DNA from 4 places in the Thioalkalivibrio sp. K90mix genome. Region 1 is predicted to be linked to each of the others. Evidence: predicted binding sites of a transcription regulator. Region 1 holds the regulator's gene; each other region holds the start of a gene.

Region 1 (4,512 bases):
TTGGGCAGGCAGCGCACGTCGAACACGAAGTCGGAGTCCAGCGGTGCCCCGTGCTTGAACCCGAATGACTGAAACAGCAGCGACAGGCGCTCCTCGCCCAGCAGCCCGACACGGTCGCGCAGGGTGCGCGCGAGGTCGTGCATGGACAACCGGGAGGTATCAACGGTCAGATCGGCCTCGGCCGCGACATGCCCGAGCCAGTCGCGCTCGCGCTCGATCGCATCGACCAGCGGGACGCCGTCGCGCGCCAACGGGTGTCGCCGGCGTGTCAGGTGGTAACGGCGCAGCAGAACCTCGCTGGAGGCCTGCAGGAACATCACCTCGACCTGCAGCCCCTTGCCCCTGAGTTCGCGCAGCAGGTCGGCAAAGCCCTCCAGCGCCGCCAGCCCGCTGCGGACATCCACCCCGACTGCCAGATGCCGGTCTTCGTCCGCGTCGTAGTCACCACTGCGGACCTGTTCGATCAGTCCGGGCAGTAGCGGCAGGGGAAGATTGTCGACGCAGAAATAGCCGGCGTCCTCCAGGGTGTGCAGGGCGACCGTCTTGCCGGAACCCGACAGACCACTGACCAGCAACAGTCGCATTCAGCCCTCCGGGTCCGGGTTGGGGACCGTGGTGGCGGGGATCGCACGATGGTAGGGCGGCTCCTCGGGCTCACCGCTCATCTGCCGGCGCTGGCGCGCGCGCAGGTCGTCCCCGGCAACGTAGCCCTGCATGTGCAGCATGTGGTTGCGTACCGCCGCCTCGATCATCACGGCGATGTTGCGCCCCGGCGCGACCGGCAGGCTGATCAGCGGGATGCGCAGTCCGAGGATGTCGATCTCCCCGCGGCGGCCGTTCAGGCGGTCGTCCGGCACCGGCGAGGGCTCGTTGTGATCACGCAAGTCGATGATCAGCCGCAGGTATTTGCCGCCCTTGATCGCGGAGTCCCCGTACATCGCGCGGACGTTCAGCACCCCCAGGCCGCGGACCTCGAGCAGGTCCTGCAGCAGGGCCGGGCAGTGCCCACGCACGATATCCGGGGCGATACGGGCGAACTCCGGCGCATCGTCGGCAATCAGCCGGTGCCCGCGCGAGATCAGCTCGAGCGCCACCTCGCTCTTGCCCACGCTGGAGGCCCCGCTGATCAGCACGCCAATGCCGAGGATCTCCATGAACACGCCATGGCGCACCTCGAAATGGGCCAGCCGCTGCTGCAGGAAATAGCGCAGCAGGGAGATAATCTCGTGGCTGCTGGTCGAGGAGCACAAGATCAGCGGCAGCTGCTCATCGGGGACGTCCGGCATCTCCGAGAACGGGCAGGTGTCCTCGGCGAAGATCACCGCGGTCGTCCCGGTGCGGGCCATCTCCAGGATCAGTTGCTCGCGCTGATCATCGCTCAGCCGCGCGATATAGCGCGCCTCGAAATCGCCGATCACCTGGATACGGTTAGGCCGGATCAGGTTGAGGTGCCCGGCGAGGGGCAGGTCGTCGCCGTCACCGCCGACCAGGTTGCGATCCGGTGCGACCTGCTCGCCGTGTACGTAGCGCAGATCCAGGCGATTGCCCATCGCCTGGATCAGGACCTCTACGGTGATGTCGCGCGCGATGCCGCCCTCTCCCAGTGCCTCGTTCATGCACGAATCTCCGGCAGTGCTGGCACGGGGCGTCGTAAGAGAGAAAGTACTGCCGGGAGAGCCATGTTCAGGCGTCGCCGAAGGCCCGGGTCAGTTCGCGTTCCAGGGCGTCCGCGTCGCCGGCACGGCGCAGCGAGGCGATATTGTCGGGCTGCGAGAGACCGCGAGCCAGCTGCGCCAGCAGGTCCAGGTGCGCGCTGGTCGCCGCCTCGGGCACCAGCAGTGCGATCAGGATGTCCACGGGTTCGTGGTCCATGGCGTCGAAGTCGACCCCCTGGTCCAGCCGCAGGACCGCGACCCGGGGGGCATCGAGCTCGGCCAGACGCCCATGCGGGATGGCCACGCCATGCCCCAGACCGGTGGAGCCAAGCTTCTCGCGGGCAGACAGGGCCTCGAAGATGGCCCCGCTGGCCGGGCCGGCGGACTCCTCGCCGCCGACGGCCAGCAACTCGGCCAGGGTCTCGAGCGCCCGTTTCTGGCTGGAACACTCGGGCTCCAGCCGGATACGGGCGCGGGTGATCAGCTCGGCAATGGTCATTGCGTTAAAGGGCCTGTTCGCGGTTGCGCTGGGCACCCTCGGCGCGGTGATGGTCCTTGACCTTTTCCTTGTGCTTGATCAGCTGACGATCCACCTTGTCGATCAGGCCATCAATCGCCGCATACATATCCTCGTGACTGGCTTCGGCGTGGATGTGATTGCCGCTGACCTGGAGATTGGCCTCCGCCTTGTTGTTCAGGTTCTGGTTTTTCTCGTGGGTCAGCACCACATGCACGTCGATCACTTTGTCGAAGTGGCGTTCCAGCTTCGCGAACTTTTCGTTCACGTAGTCGCGCAGGGCGTCGGTGATATCGACGTGATGGCCGGTCAGGTTGATCTGCATGGTCAGGCTCCTTTTTGCTTGGTTCCACTGGGCATACTCGCCATCTGCCGGCGTTCGCTGGAAGACGGTATGTGCATAGCCTCGCGGTACTTGGCCACGGTGCGTCGGGCCACATTAATGCCCCGATCCGACAGGATCTGGGCCAGTTTTGCATCACTCAGTGGCTTGTTCGGGGTCTCGCCACCAATCAATTCCCGAATCATGGCACGGATCGCGGTCGCCGAGCATTCGCCGCCATCGGCTGTGCCAACATGACTGGAAAAGAAGTACTTGAACTCGAATACCCCACGCGGGGTGTGCATGTATTTCTGTGTAGTCACCCTCGAGATGGTCGATTCGTGCATCTCCAGGGTCTCGGCGATATCGCGCAGGATCAGCGGTTGCATGGCAACCTCACCATGCTCGAGAAACCCCTGCTGGCGCACGACGATGGCCTGGGCGACCCGCAGCAGGGTGTCGTTCCGGCTGTGCAGGCTCTTCAGGAACCAGCGCGCCTCCTGCAACTGATCGCGCATAAACGCGCTATCACGCGCATCGGAGACCTGCCGCACCATGCCCGCATAGAGATCGTTGATGCGAATGCGCGGCGCAATCTCCGGGTTCAAGTCCACGCGCCAGCCATCGCGGTCATGGCGGACATAGACATCCGGCACCACATATTCCGAAGTGGACTCGCTGATCTGGGCACCGGGCCGCGGATTCAGGGTGCGGATCAGGTCCAGCGCCCGCGCCAGCTCGTCCGGGTCGCGCACGCCGGACTGGCGCTGCAGGGCTCGGTAGTCCCGCTTGGCCAGGCTCTCCATGCCGTTTTCCAGGATGGCTCGAGCCGCGTCACGCGCCGGGGCATCCGGCGCCAAATGGCGCAGCTGGATCTCCAGGCACTCGCGCAGGTCCCGCGCACCGACGCCCAGCGGGTCGCACTGCTGAATCCAGTGCAGCACCGCCTCGACCTCGTCGACCCCCACGGGCTCGTCTTCGCCCTGGCTGATCATCTCCGCCAGCGCCTCGAGTTCACTGTCCAGATAGCCGTCCGGGCTGATCGCGTCGATCAGCGCCGCCCCGATCCGTTGGTCTCGTGGGGTCAGGTGGCTCAGATGCAGCTGCCAGAGCAGGTGGTCCTGCAGGCCCTCGTCCTCGCCGTCGGAGGTATTCTCCAGCGGGTCGCGGTCGTCCAGGCCGCGTGGGCTCGGGGCGGGCTCGTAGATGTCGTCCCAGCGACTGTCGGTGCTCAACTCCTCGGGGATCACGTCATCGCCAGCCGTGTCGGCCTGCATGCGATCCCCGTCGACCCGTTCGCCCCCTTCCTCCGGGCGCTCGGGCGGGGCCTCCTCGCCCTCGTCCTCCACCTGCTCGAGCATGGGGTTGCTTTCCAGCGCCTGCTGGATCTCCGCCTGCAACTCCAGCGTGGAAAGCTGCAGCAGACGGATCGCCTGTTGCAGCTGCGGGGTCATCGTCAGCGTCTGCCCCAGCTGCAGATTAAGCCCGGGCTTCAGCATCGCGGTTTGAGGTCCATGGTGACCATCAAGATCATCTTAAGGAAACACTGATCAATGTTCACAGTCGAAAGTTTTCTCCGAGATACACGCGGCGCACCTGGGGGTCGTCCAGCAGCTCCTGCGGGGTCCCGGCGCTCAGGATGCGGCCCTCACTAAGAATATAGGCCCTGTCGCAGATTCCGAGGGTCTCGCGCACGTTGTGGTCGGAAATCAGCACACCGATCCCGCGCTGGGCCAGATGCCCAATCACGGCCTGGATATCACCCACGGAAATCGGATCCACGCCGGCAAACGGTTCGTCCAGGCAGATAAAGCGCGGGTCACCGGCCAGTGCCCGCGCGATCTCGGCGCGACGACGCTCGCCCCCGGACAGGGCAATCCCAGGGCTGTGGCGCACGGTCTCCAGCTGGAACTCCTCGATCAGGGCATCGCCGATGCGGCGTCGCTCGTGGCGGTCGAGCTCCGAGCGCAGCTCCAGCACCGCCTGCAGGTTGTCCCAAACACTCAGCCGACGGAAGA
Region 2 (4,512 bases), 510 kb from region 1:
GCAAGCGCTGGCTGCAGGACGCAATCGAGGCACACCCGGATCGGATCGAGCCCTACCTGATGCTGGCACGCGCCCAGAACCAGCAGGAGGATCACGCCGCCGCCCGATCCACCCTGGAAAAAGCACGTGAACATCACCCCAACGACACCCGAGTGCTGGGCCTGCTGGTCGACCTGCAGGAGCGCGAGGGGGACTTCGCGGGCGCGGCACAGACGCTTGGGCACCTGGCCGTACTGCGTCCGGATGCCGCGGAGCTGCGCTTCCGGCAGGCGCGCAATCTCGCCGCTCTGGGCGAGACCGAGCAGGCGGTCACGGCCCTGCGCCAGACGCTGTCGATCGACTCCAGCCATATGAGCGCACGCATGGTGCTGACCCGCCACCTGAGTCTGGCCGGCGAGGTCGATGAGGCGCGTCAGGTCTTCGAGCCCGTCGTGGAGCGCGCCCCGGAGGCAGCGCAGGTGATCGCGCAGCAGGCCTGGTTCGACGCGCAAGCCGGCGAGCTCGAAAAAGCGATCGAAGGCTACGAGCGTGCACTCGGGCGCGAGTCCCGACGCGACTGGCTGGTGGAAAAATACCAGGCTCAGCAGCGCGCCGGCCATTCCGAGGCGGCCCTGGAGACGCTGAAGGGCTGGCTGCAGGAGCACCCCGAAGATGCGGCCTCGCGCCACCTGCTCGGCTCGGCGCAGATCAACGCCGGCCACGAGGCCGAGGCCCTGGACACCTACGAAACGGTGCTGGAGCAGCGCCCCAACGATGTCATCGCGTTGAACAACGCGGCGTGGCTGGCCCGCGAGACGGACAACCCGCGCGCCCGCGAGTATGCCCGGCGGGCCGTCGAACTGGCCCCGGATCAGCCCGCAATTCTCGACACCCTGGGCGTGGTCCTGCTGGAGGGCGGTGACACCGAGAGCGCCCTGGAGACCCTGCAGCGGGCCTACCGGATGAGCCCGCAGGCACCGGATATCGGGTTCCATCTGGCGCAGGCCTACCAGGCCAGCGGCGAAACCGAACAGGCGCGGGCCCTGCTGACGGAGCTGCTGGAGGCACACGAGGACTTCCCGGAACGCGAGCGGGCCCAGTCGCTGCGCGAGTCGCTATAGGCGAAACCAGCGGGAAGAATGCCCTGACCTGAAGCCCACGCTCGCGCGGGCTTCAGTGTTTCTCCGGGACGATTACGGTTTCTTCAACAGCAGGTTGTAGCAGTTGCCCGAGATCGAGGAGTCGACCACCTGGAATCCGACGCGGGTAAAGCGGCTCAGGATATCCCGGGCCTCGTACGGGGTATGCAGGATGCCCTTGCGCATGCCCCAGCGGTTGATGCGTTCGGCAATCGCCTTGAGTGGCTGTGGCGTGCGCGGGTACAGCAGGACGTTCGCGGCCAGGGTGCCCCCGGGCTTGAGCACCCGAAAGGCCTCGTGGATGGCGCCGTCCACATCCGGAAAGCAGTGCACCGAGTTGGCGATATTGGCCGTATCGAATTCGCTATCGGCGAACGGCAGCTCCGCGGCGTCGGCGTGTTTGACAGTCACGTACTCGTCCTTGGCGAAGCGATGGCGCGCGCCCGCCAGCATGGATTCGGCGTAATCCACGCCGACGACTTCGCTCTCCGGCAATTTGCGCCGGCGCCGCCACTTGATCGCCATCTCCAGCAACGTCCCCGTGCCGCAGCCGATCTCGAGGTGTCGGGCCCCCATGTTGCGGCCAAAAAACCGGATCTGGGCGCCCAGGGTGCTGTTGTAGGCAAAGGTCAGGATGAAAAACCCCCGCGCGTCGTACCACCACGGTGGCGACTTGTAGGCCTCGGCAATCTCGTCGCGGGTCTTGGCACGCTTGGACATGTGGCATCTCCTTCACGGAAAGAACGGCCGAGCCCCCAATCCCTGCCGTCCGTTTTTTTTACATGGCCCTTTTCCATGGCCAAGGAAAACAAACGAAAAACTATTTAAAATCCGATAGTTATCGCGCTTGGCACGCAGCCTGCTTTACTTCACTCGCAAGACAGGACGACTAGCAAATTGAAGTAGAAGTAAGCGTTAACTCAAACACATTGATTCTAACTGGTGGAGGATTACAACATGGAAAGGTTCAAGCAAACAGCGCTGGGGGCGGTACTGGCAGTGGCCAGTCTGGGGCTTGCGGGCACCGCACATGCCGGCGTCTTTACGATTGATGATTCGCAGCTCGATCTCTCGACGATCGCCGTGGGTGAACGTGAAGTCGACCGCATTACCGGTGGGTATGAGGAACTGCTGACCCTCGATACCGACGGTTCCTTCGACGCGGCGGCCTACTGGAACGTGGGTCAGTACTTCCTCGGCGGCACATCGGTCAGCAACCGACTGGGATCCACCGGGGACGATGGCGACCTGTTCTACGGTCTGTATGCCGTGTTCGAGTCCTCCGGGAACTTCGATGCGGATACGGGCGAGTTCACCGGCACCACCGGCTCGATCGCGCTCTATCTGGACCCGAATCTGGATACCACCTTTGGATTCAACTCGAACGATGCGGCCGATGGTGTGGCCCTGGGCGGCACGGGTGACGACATTCTCGTCGGCTGGTCCGACATCTTCGAGCGGGGCGCAGGTTCCTTCGACCCCGATTCGGACGACATCGGCAGCTTCGCGCTGATCTTCAACGAGTGGATGCTGTCCGACGAAGGCAAGCAGTTCTTCACCAGTCCGGATCCGTTCTACATGAATGTACGTGTGACCGGACAGTTCGACTTCATCGAAGGCTTCGAGGAAGTCGACCAGCGCACCACCTTTGAGGTGGTCGGCTCGGCCGACGCCCGCTGGTCCGGACAGGAAGTGCCGGAACCGGCCATGCTGCTTCTGCTGGGAACCGGGCTGGTATTGCTCGGCTTCGTCGCCACGCGACGCCGCCGCCGCGAGACCGGCCTGGCTGCCTAGCAGCCCTTGTGGTTGGGCCTTCTGCTCCCCCCTGGGTGGAAAGCCTCTCCCGGCCCCTCGTCTTCGGACGAGGGGTTTTTTATGCCTGAGCATTCAGCACGACTACTGCGCATTCGCCCGGAGACGCGCGAGGCGACGGCGCCCGATGGCCAGGAGCAGACGCTGCAGGGGGTTGCGGTTGCCACCGGGGCGCCAGGTGCGGGCGAGGCGCTGGCGGTAGGCATCGAAGTGAACACCATGCGGGGCCCAGACGACGCGGCCTCGCCCCAGCAGGATCTTCAGCGCCTCGGTACCCATGACGCCGGCGCACAGCTCGCAGGCCATCACGGTGGACGGGCCATGCTGGGCCTTCAGGTCGACGGCGGCAGGATCGGCCAGATAGCCCATCTGCATCATCGACGGGGCCAGCCCCATCATGAAACGCAGCGCCAACTCCTCGTCGGGCAACCCGTCGCGCAGGTCGAAGTAGTCATCGAACGACACGCCACCCGGGCGGAAGTTAAGCAATGCCGCCCCCATGCCGAGCGGGGCCACGGTGATCGCCGGGATCCCTCGCTCTGCACACACGGCGAAGACCTCGCGACGGGCCTGAAACACGAAGAAGTCGAGCCCGTCGACGTAGAGATCCACACCCTGGAGGAAAGCCTCCAGATTGTGCTGGTGCACGCCCTCCGGGAACGTCGTGATCTCGAGCTCCGGATTGATGTCCAGCGCCATCTCGCGCAGGACCTCGACCTTGGGCCGGCCCAGACGCGACATGCCCGCCCCCGCCTGGCGATTCATGTTGTGCAGCTCGAAGCAGTCGAAATCCGCGATATGAAAGCGCCCCACCCCCAGGCGGGCGAGTGTCAGCAGGTGGCTCCCGCCCACACCGCCAAGACCGGCGATTGCCACTCGCGCGCCACGCAGGCGTTCCAGCTCCGGCCAGGTCACCCAGCCATGGGTGCGCCGGAACGCCGCGTGATAGTCGAATTCAGGCATCAGGCCGCGCTGGCAATCGCGTCCCAGAGAGAGTCGGAGGGGTGGGGGTCGGAGAGATTGGCATAGGAGTGTGCATACAGCTGGCTCAGCGACGGTGACCGGTGAATCCCGGACAGGGCTGTAAGCAGACTAATATGAAATGGCGCGCGGCGGCCATGGTAGTTCTGAAGCGTACCGATCTGTTTCACCTTCAGGCCGTGGCGCCGCAGGATGCGCGCCAGCGATGGCTCCATCATGGCGAAGGCATGCGAACGGCCCTGGATCTCCATCATGGCGACCGCGCTCATGAACAGACTCAGCGCCAGCAGCGGGAAGGTGCGCGCCTGCTCCAGAGGCACGTTCAGCAGGTGAAGGTCCCCGACAGGCGTGACCGACTCCCCCAGACGTCGCCGGAACAGGCCGTTGACGGCCAGCCGCGAGACCTCGCAGATCGCGTCCCGCTCCAGCCGGTCCGGGCGGTACTCGGTCTCGTAAAAGCAGTTATCGCAGTGACGCTCCATCGGGAGTTCGTGGATCTTCTGACGCGCGTCGACATGAACGACCCGGACGCAGCCCGCGTGGGTGCCACTCACCACATGTTCCAGCAGGCAATGCGAGGCCTGGGCGTCATATTCGTCGA
Region 3 (4,512 bases), 590 kb from region 1:
CGGTATTGGCATTCGCCAGGTTGTGGTTGTTGACCGACTGCGCGTGCATGGTCTCCTTCGCGCCGGACATCGCGATGTAGAGGAATCGATCCATGCCTGTGCCCTCGTGTCCCTGTCCCTGACCTAGCGGATGTTGATGATGGTCTGGGTGACCTGGTCGGCCGTGGAGATCGTCTGCGCGTTCGCCTGGAAGTTGCGCTGCGCGGTGATCAGATTCACCAGCTCCTGGGCAATATCGACGTTCGAGGCCTCCAGAGCGCCGGCCTGGATCTCGCCCAGGTTGCCGGTGCCCGGAGAGGCAAACACTGGATCACCGGCCGCAAAGGTCTCGGCCCAGTTGTTGTTGCCCAGCTGCTCCAGGCCCTGTGGGTTGGTGAAGTTGGCCAGAGCGACCTGCCCCAGAACGGAAGATTGGCCGTTGGTGAAGCGCGCGAACACCACCCCGCTGGAATCGATGTCGACCCCCGTCAGCCGGCCCGAAGCGAACCCGTCCTGGCCAAGATCGTTCACCGCAAAGTCGCCACCAAACTGAGTGGTCCCGGCAAAGTCGATCGTCCCGTCCAGACCTTCGGCCCCGTTGGTAAAATCGTCCGTGGAGAACGGGAATTCCGTGTTGCCATCCAGCTGGCCACTGGCATCAAAAGAGAGTTCGAAGCCTTCTTCCTCGTTGATCGGCTCGCCGTCAACGCTCATGAAGGCCGTCCACTCTCGTTCGTCGCTCTTCACGAAGTAGATGCGCGCATCGCGGGACGTCCCCAGCGAGTCATACACCGTCAGGGACGTCGAGTAGTTGTAGCTGTCCGGATCATCGAACTCGAACTCGCCCGGATCCAGGATTGGAGCATCCGACTGGAGATTGACCAGGGCCTCAATGTCGCTGGTGGCCTGCGGCGCGGAGGCCCCTGTCTGCAGACGCAAATCCCCAAGCTGTCCGGTATTGAAATCGGTATCCGTGCTGCCCGGGTTGATTGGCGGATAGCCCTGCAGCTGCTGACCCTGGTTGTTCACCAGGTTGCCGTCGCGGTTTACCTGAAACTCGCCAGCGCGCGTATAGACACGATTGCCACCATCGTTCATCACGAAAAAGCCCTCGCCATCAATCGCGAGGTCGAGACCGTTCTCGGTGAACTCCGTGCGTCCCTGCGAGAACTGCTGTGTCACCGCCATGAGACGCGAACCACCCCCAGTCGCGGTCTGGCTGACGCCACCAAAACTCTGCGCAAAGACATCACCGAACTCGGCGCGCGAGCGCTTGAAACCGGTCGTGCCGGCATTCGAGACGTTGTTGCCGGTGGTCTGCAGATCGGCCTGCGCCGAGTTCAGTCCGCTCAATCCGATATTGAAGGGCATACTGGTCTACCTCCGTTAGAGTCCGTCAGCTGCTGATGCGCCGGACATCCGAGAAATTGATCTCGCCCAGGCCACGGACCATCAGGCCCAGGCTGGAATCGTCGCCTACCGAAACGCTCTCGACGCGGGCGTCGAGGAAGACATCTACTGATTCACTACTGGAACCGCTCTGGGCCGATGCGCGGAACTCGTAAACGCCCGGCGCTGCCGGGGTCCCGTCGTCGCGCATGCCATCCCAGGTGAATTCCTGCAGGCCCTCACTGGCCGAGCCAAGATTCATGCTGCGGATGCGTTCGCCCGTCGGGCTGTACACCTCGACCTGCAACTGGCCGGTCGACTGATCCAGCTCCACCGCCCCACGCACCATTCCATCCGTCCCGAGCTCGCTGAAGTCCGTCGGGACCAAGACGTCCTTCCCGACCAGGGACGCCGCCTGCAGGGTCTGACTCTGCCCCATCGACTGCGCCAGCTTTTCGAACGACTTCGACAGTTCCTCGATGCCCGTCACCGTCGAGAACTGCGCCATCTGGCCGATGAATTCGCCGTTCTCCATCGGTTCAAAAGGATCCTGGTTCTGCAGCTGGGTCGTCATCAGCTTGAGGAAGTCGGACTGCCCCAGGCGATCCGCGGGCCCCTCGTCCTTCTGCTGGCGAGACAGGCCCAGGCGATCCAGCATGTCGGGTGAGATCTGCGTCATGTGCGAACTCCGGTTTAGCCCTGGCCGATCTGAAGCGTGCGCTGCAACAGCTGGCGCGAGGTCTCCATCACCTCGACGTTCGCTTCGTAGTTGCGCGAGGCGGACATCATGTTGGCCATCTCCTCCACCACGCTGATCGCGGGCCGGAAGATGTAGCCGTCTTCGTTGGCCTGCGGGTGATTCGGTTCGTAGTGCGGCTGCGGCGGCGCCTGCGATTCGTCGATGCCCGCCACCCGCACGCCGTTGGACGCGCCGTTCGGGTCGGCCTGGTTCATCACGGTCTGAAACAGCACCTGCTTCGCCCGATAGGCCTCGTCGGGATTGGTCGCCACCGTGTTGGCGTTGGCCAGATTCGACGCGACCGTATTCAGCCGCACCGACTGCGCGGTCAGCGCGGAGGCCGAGGTGTTGAACAGATTAAACAGATCACTCACGACATCACTCTCCTGTTCCCAGCGTTGGCGCTCGCATTAGCGCTCGCCCCGCAGAGCATCACGGATACCGGAAACCCGGCGGTTCAGGAACTCGAGGCTGCTCTGGTACTGCAGGGAATTCTCGGCAAAGGCAGCCCGCTCCAGCTGCGGGTCCACCGTGTTGCCATCCAGAGACGGCTGCGACGGCACGCGATAAAGCGTCTCCATCGACCCGTTGGCACCACCCGCCCCGCCGGCGCCGATATGGCCCTGATGTGTGCTCGCCATCGGCATGTTGCCGCCCTCGCCGGCCGCCGCCTGCAGCACCGAGCGAAAGTCGATATCGCGCGCTTTGTAATTCGGCGTATCGGCATTCGCGATATTCGAGGCCAGCAGCTCCATCCGCTTCGCACGGACGTTCACCGCCTCCGGGAGAATGCCCATCGCCTTGTCGAGAGAAAGACTCATCCGTCGTGCCCCGTCCGCCACTGGCGGCTCTCAGGTTCCTCGGGACGAAACCGCTTCGCCCCGCTCGACAGGGACGATGCAATTGGTGTGCCACTATGGGCTGGAGGGGTTTGTGAAGGCGGCGCCGAGGGTGGGCGCCGGGGTCGCGGGCGCGACCTTATGGCGAGGCAGAAAGGGCCGATCAGCCCTTCAGGCGCAGGACAGATCCGTATTCGGTGCGAACCGTCTCGAAGGCCTGGGTATAGGGACCCGCCGTCTCGGAAGCGCCAAGAAACAGATAGCCGCCCGGGTTCATCTGGCGGGCGATTCCGTCAAGAACCTGTCGCTTGGTCTCGGCGGAGAAGTAAATCAGCACGTTGCGACAGAACACGATGTCGAACTTGCCCAGTGCCGCGTAGCGGTCGACCAGATTGAGCTTCTGGAAGCGGCAGCGGCGCTGAATCTCCGGGCGGACACGGTGACCTTCCGCTACCGTCTCGAAGAAGCGGGCGCGACGTGCCTCGCTCAGGCCCCGCACAATGCTCAGGCCGTCGTAGACCGCGCGGCGGGCGTCGTCCAGGATCTTCTCCGACAGGTCCGTACCCAGGATCGAGACCGGCACCACACGCTTGGGCCGCGACTCCTCCCACTCGGATACCACCATCGAGATGCTGTACGCCTCCTGCCCGCTGGAGCATCCGGACGACCAGACCTTGATCCCCGCGCCCTTCTCCGCGCGCTCCGGGAGCAGCACATGGCGCAGGATCTCGAACGGGAAGCCATCACGAAACCAGGAGGTTTCATTGGTCGTCATCGCGTCGATCACACGTGTGCGCAGGCGCGGGTTGGGCGCCTGACGCATCGCATGCAGCAGTTCCGGGACCGACTTGTAGCCGAATTCGTCCAGTAGCCGCGACAGTCGGCTCGACACGAGGTATTGCCGGCTGTCGCCCAGCACCAGGCCACAGCATTCGGAAAGGAACCGCGAGAACTCCTCGTAGTCGCGCGAGTCGATCACGAAGTCATCCTTGAAAGTCGACGAGACGGGCGGACAGGCACGTTGATGACGAATCCTTGACAGCGTGTCGGAAAACCCGGCCGGGGAGTGCGCTCTCCCCCGTACCGTACCGGTACAGTATACGTGCAACCGCACGGGTGCCGACAGCATCCCGACAGGTGACGCATGCGGCGTGCCATGGCCGCTGATGCTCACGCAGCCGGCAATCCGTTACCGCCCCCTTGCCGCAAAGCTCCGGCCTGTCGATTAACACAAACCGCCAAGGCACCGGCTTCAATCCTTGCGGGTTTGATCAAGCACGGCCTCGGCCAGCTCGTCGGGGTTGAACTTGGACAGGAATGCGTCCGCCCCGGCACGCTTGACCATATCCGTATTGAACTCCCCGCTCAGTGACGAGTGCAGCAGAACACGCAGACCTTTCAGGTGATCGTTCGCACGGATTCGGGCCGTGAGGGTATAGCCATCCATACGCGGCATCTCGATATCCGAGATCACCAGCTCCACCACCTCGTTTACGGTCCCGGCCTCGGCCTGTTCCTCAAGGAAATCCAGCGCCTCGCGACCGTCCTTGAAGACCAGATATTCCC
Region 4 (4,512 bases), 1.1 Mb from region 1:
GGCGGAGAAGCCGGCGACGATCATCTTCGGCTGGTGCTCGGTGGCCAGGCGCTGGACCTCGTCGTAGTCGATCAGGCCCTCGTCGGTGATGCCGTACTGCACCGCGTTGTAGATCTTGCCGGAGAAGTTCGGCTTGGCGCCGTGGGTCAGGTGCCCGCCGGCGTCCAGGCTCATGCCGAGCACGGTGTCATGCGGCTGCAGCAGGGCCATGTACACGGCCGCGTTGGCCTGCGAGCCGGAATGCGGCTGCACGTTGGCGTAGTCGGCGCCATAGAGCTGCTTGAGTCGGTCGATGGCGAGCTGCTCGACGATGTCCACGTACTCGCAGCCACCGTAGTAGCGCTTGCCCGGATAGCCCTCGGCGTACTTGTTGGTCAGCACGGAGCCCTGGGCCTCCATCACGCGCGGGCTGGTGTAGTTCTCCGACGCGATCAGCTCGATGTGCTCTTCCTGGCGCTGCGCCTCCTTGCTGATGGCGCCCCAGAGTTCGTCGTCGTAGCCGTGGATGCTCATGTCGATCGAAAACATTCGGATCTCCCGTTTCATTACTTTCGTGGATTCGGTTTCCCGGCGCGCCGATTCACCGGCGCAGGCCTGGGAAGGGGGAAACAAAGACGCGTAATGATAGGGGATGCGGGGCTTTTTTTCAGGCGACCACGCCGGCAAGGCCCCGCCACCCGCGATTCGGCACGCCACGCAATACCGACATTATTTCCTTTTTTTCAACCACCTAGACGAGTTTCCGTTCTTTCACGAGACCGGTGCGGTAGCGAGGCCAACCGATGCGCCCCGTACTCACCATTAGTGTCCTGTTTCTTTACACCCGATCTCGAACCGGCGTGGAAGCCGGCATACGGCCACCGCCCTCTAACCACGTGCGCACTAGGCCTGTCATCCAAATGGATGCCCAACCAGCGTCACACTTTTTTACACCCATACCCTTCGCGCCATGCTCGAGCGCATGGACATTCGCCTATCCATATGTTTTTGCGTGTGGATTCTTTGTACCGAGCCCGCATGGCACCTTTTCTGCATACCCCTGCATGCACAAGGACCGGATGGGCCGGATCCGCGCAAGCTACCCAGGGGGCTATTCCCAGGGAAGGTGCATCGAATGAAACCCATACGCATTACACCCTATTTCGCGAGTGCCGCCCTGTTGCTGGGCCTGGGCCTTTCCGGCGCCGCACAGGCTTCGTTTATTAGCTGCGAAAGCCTGGACGGGGGCCTCGAGGATCGCGTTACCAGCAACATCGGCTGCCAGGTACTCCAGCCGCTCGATGGCAATGCGAACGACCCTGTGGGCGGCGACTCAGCCAACTGGATCGTCAACACCGCCGGTGGCACGGGTTTTTTTGGTATCAGCGACTGGCAGTTCGATGGTCGCTGGGAAGACCCGCCCGACAGCAACGGCGATCCGCTGGAATTTGATCCGGCGGACCCGACACTCAACCTGGTCACCCTGAATGGCCACTCTCTGAGCGGCACCTGGACACTCGATCCGAGCTTCGTCTACGGAGACCTCCTGTTCCTGTTCAAGGACGGCGGCAACACGAACCTGGTTGGCTATCTGATGACCGGTTACAGCGGCTCCTATTCCACGCCCTTCAGCCGACCGCCGTTCCCGCTGCCGGGGGCAGGAAACGACCGCGACATCTCCCACGTCAGCATCTACTACCGCCCCGGCGGCCGTGTCCCCGAACCCCACACTCTGCTGCTATTGGGTCTGGGTCTGGGCTTGCTGGGTATCGTCGTCCGCCGCAAAGCGCGCAGGGACACGATGGCAGCCTGATCACCTCCTGCTCGGCTTCGGCATGATGGCGCCCAGGTGGCGCCATCATTGCGTTCAGGCTCCCCGATCCACAATGAATCGCTGGCCTCGACCGGACATGTCCGGTTTTTTTACATCTTGGCTATACCCCGCGACCGCCTCCTCAAAGCAATTCCCGCAAGCGGTTGTTTCAGCAGCCGAATCCCCCATCTCGTCGAACATGGCACGAAGCGTGCTGCATTCCCGCCTTGTGAGTGATGGCACTTTCGGACGATCCCCGTCCCCGCCGCATTCATGAGACACCATGGAGGGACTTTCGTCCCATGGAGATAAGCCCGATGTCATGCAAGCCTTTGCCCTCGTTCCTGGCCGGGACGTTGCTCCTGTTGACCCTGTCGCTTTCCGGGGCCACCCAGGCCGCACTTCTCGATTGCAGTGCCCTGTCCGGCAACGTCGGCGACAAGGTCAGCAACAATATCGGCTGCCAAATTTTGTCGCCTTTGGATGGTGCGGCCACCGACTCCACCACCGGGGACCCCTCCAGCTGGCTGGTAAATACCGCGGGCGATACCGGGTTCTTCGGGATCAGCGACTGGCTGTTCGACGGCCGCTGGACCTCCCCCGGGTCGAACAGCTCGACCCTCGCCAGCTTTGATGGCAATCGCCACAACGGGCAATGGAGCCTCGATTCCGAATGGGACTATGAAGACCTGCTGTTCGTGTTCAGCCATGGCAACGGCACCAACCTCGTCGGGTTCCTGATGACCGGAATGAACGGGGAATACAGCTCACCCTTTACCCAACCGCCCTTCAACTATCCGGGTGCGGCTACACGCAACATCTCGCATATCAGCGTCTATTACCGTTCGAGCGCGGTCGGCACCGTCCCCGAACCGAAGACGATGCTGCTGATGGGCCTGGGGCTCGGCCTGCTTGGGCTGATACTTCGCCGAAACCGGCTTCAGGGGTCCCGTTTTCCGGCCTAGCCGAACACACCGCGGCCCGTCGCCGCGCGCCATAAAGGGCACGCCTGTCGGGCGTGTCCTTGATCCTGCTTGAAGAGGGTCCTGCACAGGACCGCGGATATCCAAAGGCGGGGCTGCCCCCATCGTCCCCGCCCGCAGGCACAATCGACCTGAATGCGAACGTGCTATTTGATCGACGTCTCCCTAGAATCCTCGGCACTGCCGCGATTCGTTCCCGGCAATACCCCGGAGGGCGTATGAATCGATCCAGTGTGACGAGGACCGACCGGCGATGGCTGCAACGGCTGCTGCCAGTGCTCACCCTGGTCAGCCTGCTGCTGGCCACCACCACACAGGCCGAATCGCGCTTCATCAATATCGGCACCGGCGGGGTCACCGGCGTGTATTACCCGGCGGGCCAGCACCTGTGTCGTCTGTTCAACACCCGCCGCGACGAGCACGGGATGCGCTGCACGGCGGAGAGCACCGGCGGGTCCGTGTTCAATCTCAACATGATCCGGTCGGGCGACATGGACTTTGGCGTCGCGCAGTCGGACCTGCAGTACCACGCCTATCGGGGCTCCGGGCGTTTCGAGGCGTTCGGCCCCGCCCCCCATCTGCGCGCGGCGTTCAGCCTGCATGCCGAACCCCTCACCCTGGTAGTGCGACCTGACGCAGACATCGAGGGGCTGGATGACCTGCCCGGCAAACGCGTCAACATCGGCAACCCGGGCTCGGGCCAGCGCATCCTGATGGAAGAACTGATGGAGGCGCTGGGCTGGGACCAGGACACCTTTCGCCGGGTGAGCGAACTGCCCTCGCGCGAACAGGCCCAGGCGCTGTGCGACAACCGCATCGACGCCTTTGTATTCTCGGTCGGCCACCCCTCGGCCGCGATCCAGGAGCCCATCGCGACCTGCGATGCGCGGCTGGTGTCGATCGAAGGCGCGACCGTCGACCAGCTGGTCGAGGACACCCCCTATTACCTGCGCGCCGTGATCCCCGCCGGCACCTACCCGGGCCAGGGCGACGACATTCACACCTACGGTGTCGGTGCCACGCTGGTGACCTCGACCCGCACCTCGGAGCGCGCGGTCTACGAGATCACCCGCGCGGTGTTCGAGAACTTCGAGACCTTTCGCGGCCTGCATCCGGCCTTTGGCCCGCTGGAGCGCGAGACGATGGTGGACGAAGGACTATCGGCCCCCCTGCATCCGGGGGCTCAACGCTATTTCCGTGAAGCGGGGCTGATCGAATGAGCGAGACCAGGGGGACTACCGGGGAGGCCACGGAACCGGCCGACAACGCGGCCGAGACTGCTCAGGAACTGGAGTCCGGTGCGCGTCACCCGGGGCGCGGCACACGCAGCCTGATCTGGCTGACTGCAGTGGCCTGGTCGCTGTTCCAGATCTGGATCGCCTCACCCCTGGGCGACTGGCTGGATTTCTTTGTCGTCTCGGATACCGAGGCGCGCTCGATCCACCTGGCCTTTGCGGTATTCCTGGCCTACCTGCTGTTTCCGGCGATCCGCCCGGGCACGCGCCACGTGTCCTGGTCGCGCGCCATTGGCGTGACCTACGCCCTGGGCGGGCTGATCCTGATGGCGTTCGGGATCTGGCAGTTGCTGGGTCTGGAGCGCCTGGCCGAGGTCTACGTAATCATCGGACTGACCCTGCTGGTGATCGCATTGCCGCTGCTGCGCGGCCATGACCCGATCCACCACATACCGCTGACCGACTGGATGTTCGCGGCGATCGCGGCCTTCAGCGCGCTGTA

Evidence for each region. Region 1 encodes sigma-54, which starts transcription at its own class of promoters, with help from an activator protein. Its sites were predicted from a motif close to TGGCANGNTNCNTGCTT; they were not measured.
Region 2: the regulator sigma-54 is predicted to act here: its motif matches at 1,967-1,983, upstream of pepA (flocculation-associated PEP-CTERM protein PepA).
Region 3: the regulator sigma-54 is predicted to act here: its motif matches at 3,005-3,021, upstream of flgB (flagellar basal body rod protein FlgB).
Region 4: the regulator sigma-54 is predicted to act here: its motif matches at 1,993-2,009, upstream of TK90_RS09475 (PEP-CTERM sorting domain-containing protein).

The regions. Positions count from the first base shown of each region.
Region 1 is NC_013889.1:390,436-394,947, reverse strand. Features, by position in the region: gene rapZ (RNase adapter RapZ) at 1-584, opposite strand, end outside; gene hprK (HPr(Ser) kinase/phosphatase) at 585-1,616, opposite strand; gene TK90_RS01815 (PTS sugar transporter subunit IIA) at 1,684-2,154, opposite strand; gene hpf (ribosome hibernation-promoting factor, HPF/YfiA family) at 2,159-2,497, opposite strand; gene TK90_RS01805 (RNA polymerase factor sigma-54) at 2,500-3,993, opposite strand; gene lptB (LPS export ABC transporter ATP-binding protein) at 4,052-4,512, opposite strand, start outside.
Region 2 is NC_013889.1:2,627,147-2,631,658, forward strand. Features, by position in the region: gene prsT (XrtA/PEP-CTERM system TPR-repeat protein PrsT) at 1-1,100, shown strand, start outside; gene TK90_RS12560 (class I SAM-dependent methyltransferase) at 1,173-1,838, opposite strand; gene pepA (flocculation-associated PEP-CTERM protein PepA) at 2,076-2,912, shown strand; gene TK90_RS12570 (ThiF family adenylyltransferase) at 3,015-3,893, opposite strand; gene TK90_RS12575 (PEP-CTERM/exosortase system-associated acyltransferase) at 3,893-4,512, opposite strand, start outside.
Region 3 is NC_013889.1:981,512-986,023, reverse strand. Features, by position in the region: gene flgF (flagellar basal-body rod protein FlgF) at 1-94, opposite strand, end outside; gene flgE (flagellar hook protein FlgE) at 124-1,350, opposite strand; gene TK90_RS04665 (flagellar hook assembly protein FlgD) at 1,376-2,047, opposite strand; gene flgC (flagellar basal body rod protein FlgC) at 2,062-2,481, opposite strand; gene flgB (flagellar basal body rod protein FlgB) at 2,518-2,928, opposite strand; gene TK90_RS04650 (protein-glutamate O-methyltransferase CheR) at 3,110-3,925, opposite strand; gene TK90_RS04645 (chemotaxis protein) at 4,199-4,512, opposite strand, start outside.
Region 4 is NC_013889.1:2,001,988-2,006,499, forward strand. Features, by position in the region: gene glyA (serine hydroxymethyltransferase) at 1-528, opposite strand, end outside; gene TK90_RS09470 (PEP-CTERM sorting domain-containing protein) at 1,115-1,792, shown strand; gene TK90_RS09475 (PEP-CTERM sorting domain-containing protein) at 2,125-2,757, shown strand; gene TK90_RS09480 (TAXI family TRAP transporter solute-binding subunit) at 2,994-3,995, shown strand; gene TK90_RS09485 (TRAP transporter permease) at 3,992-4,512, shown strand, end outside.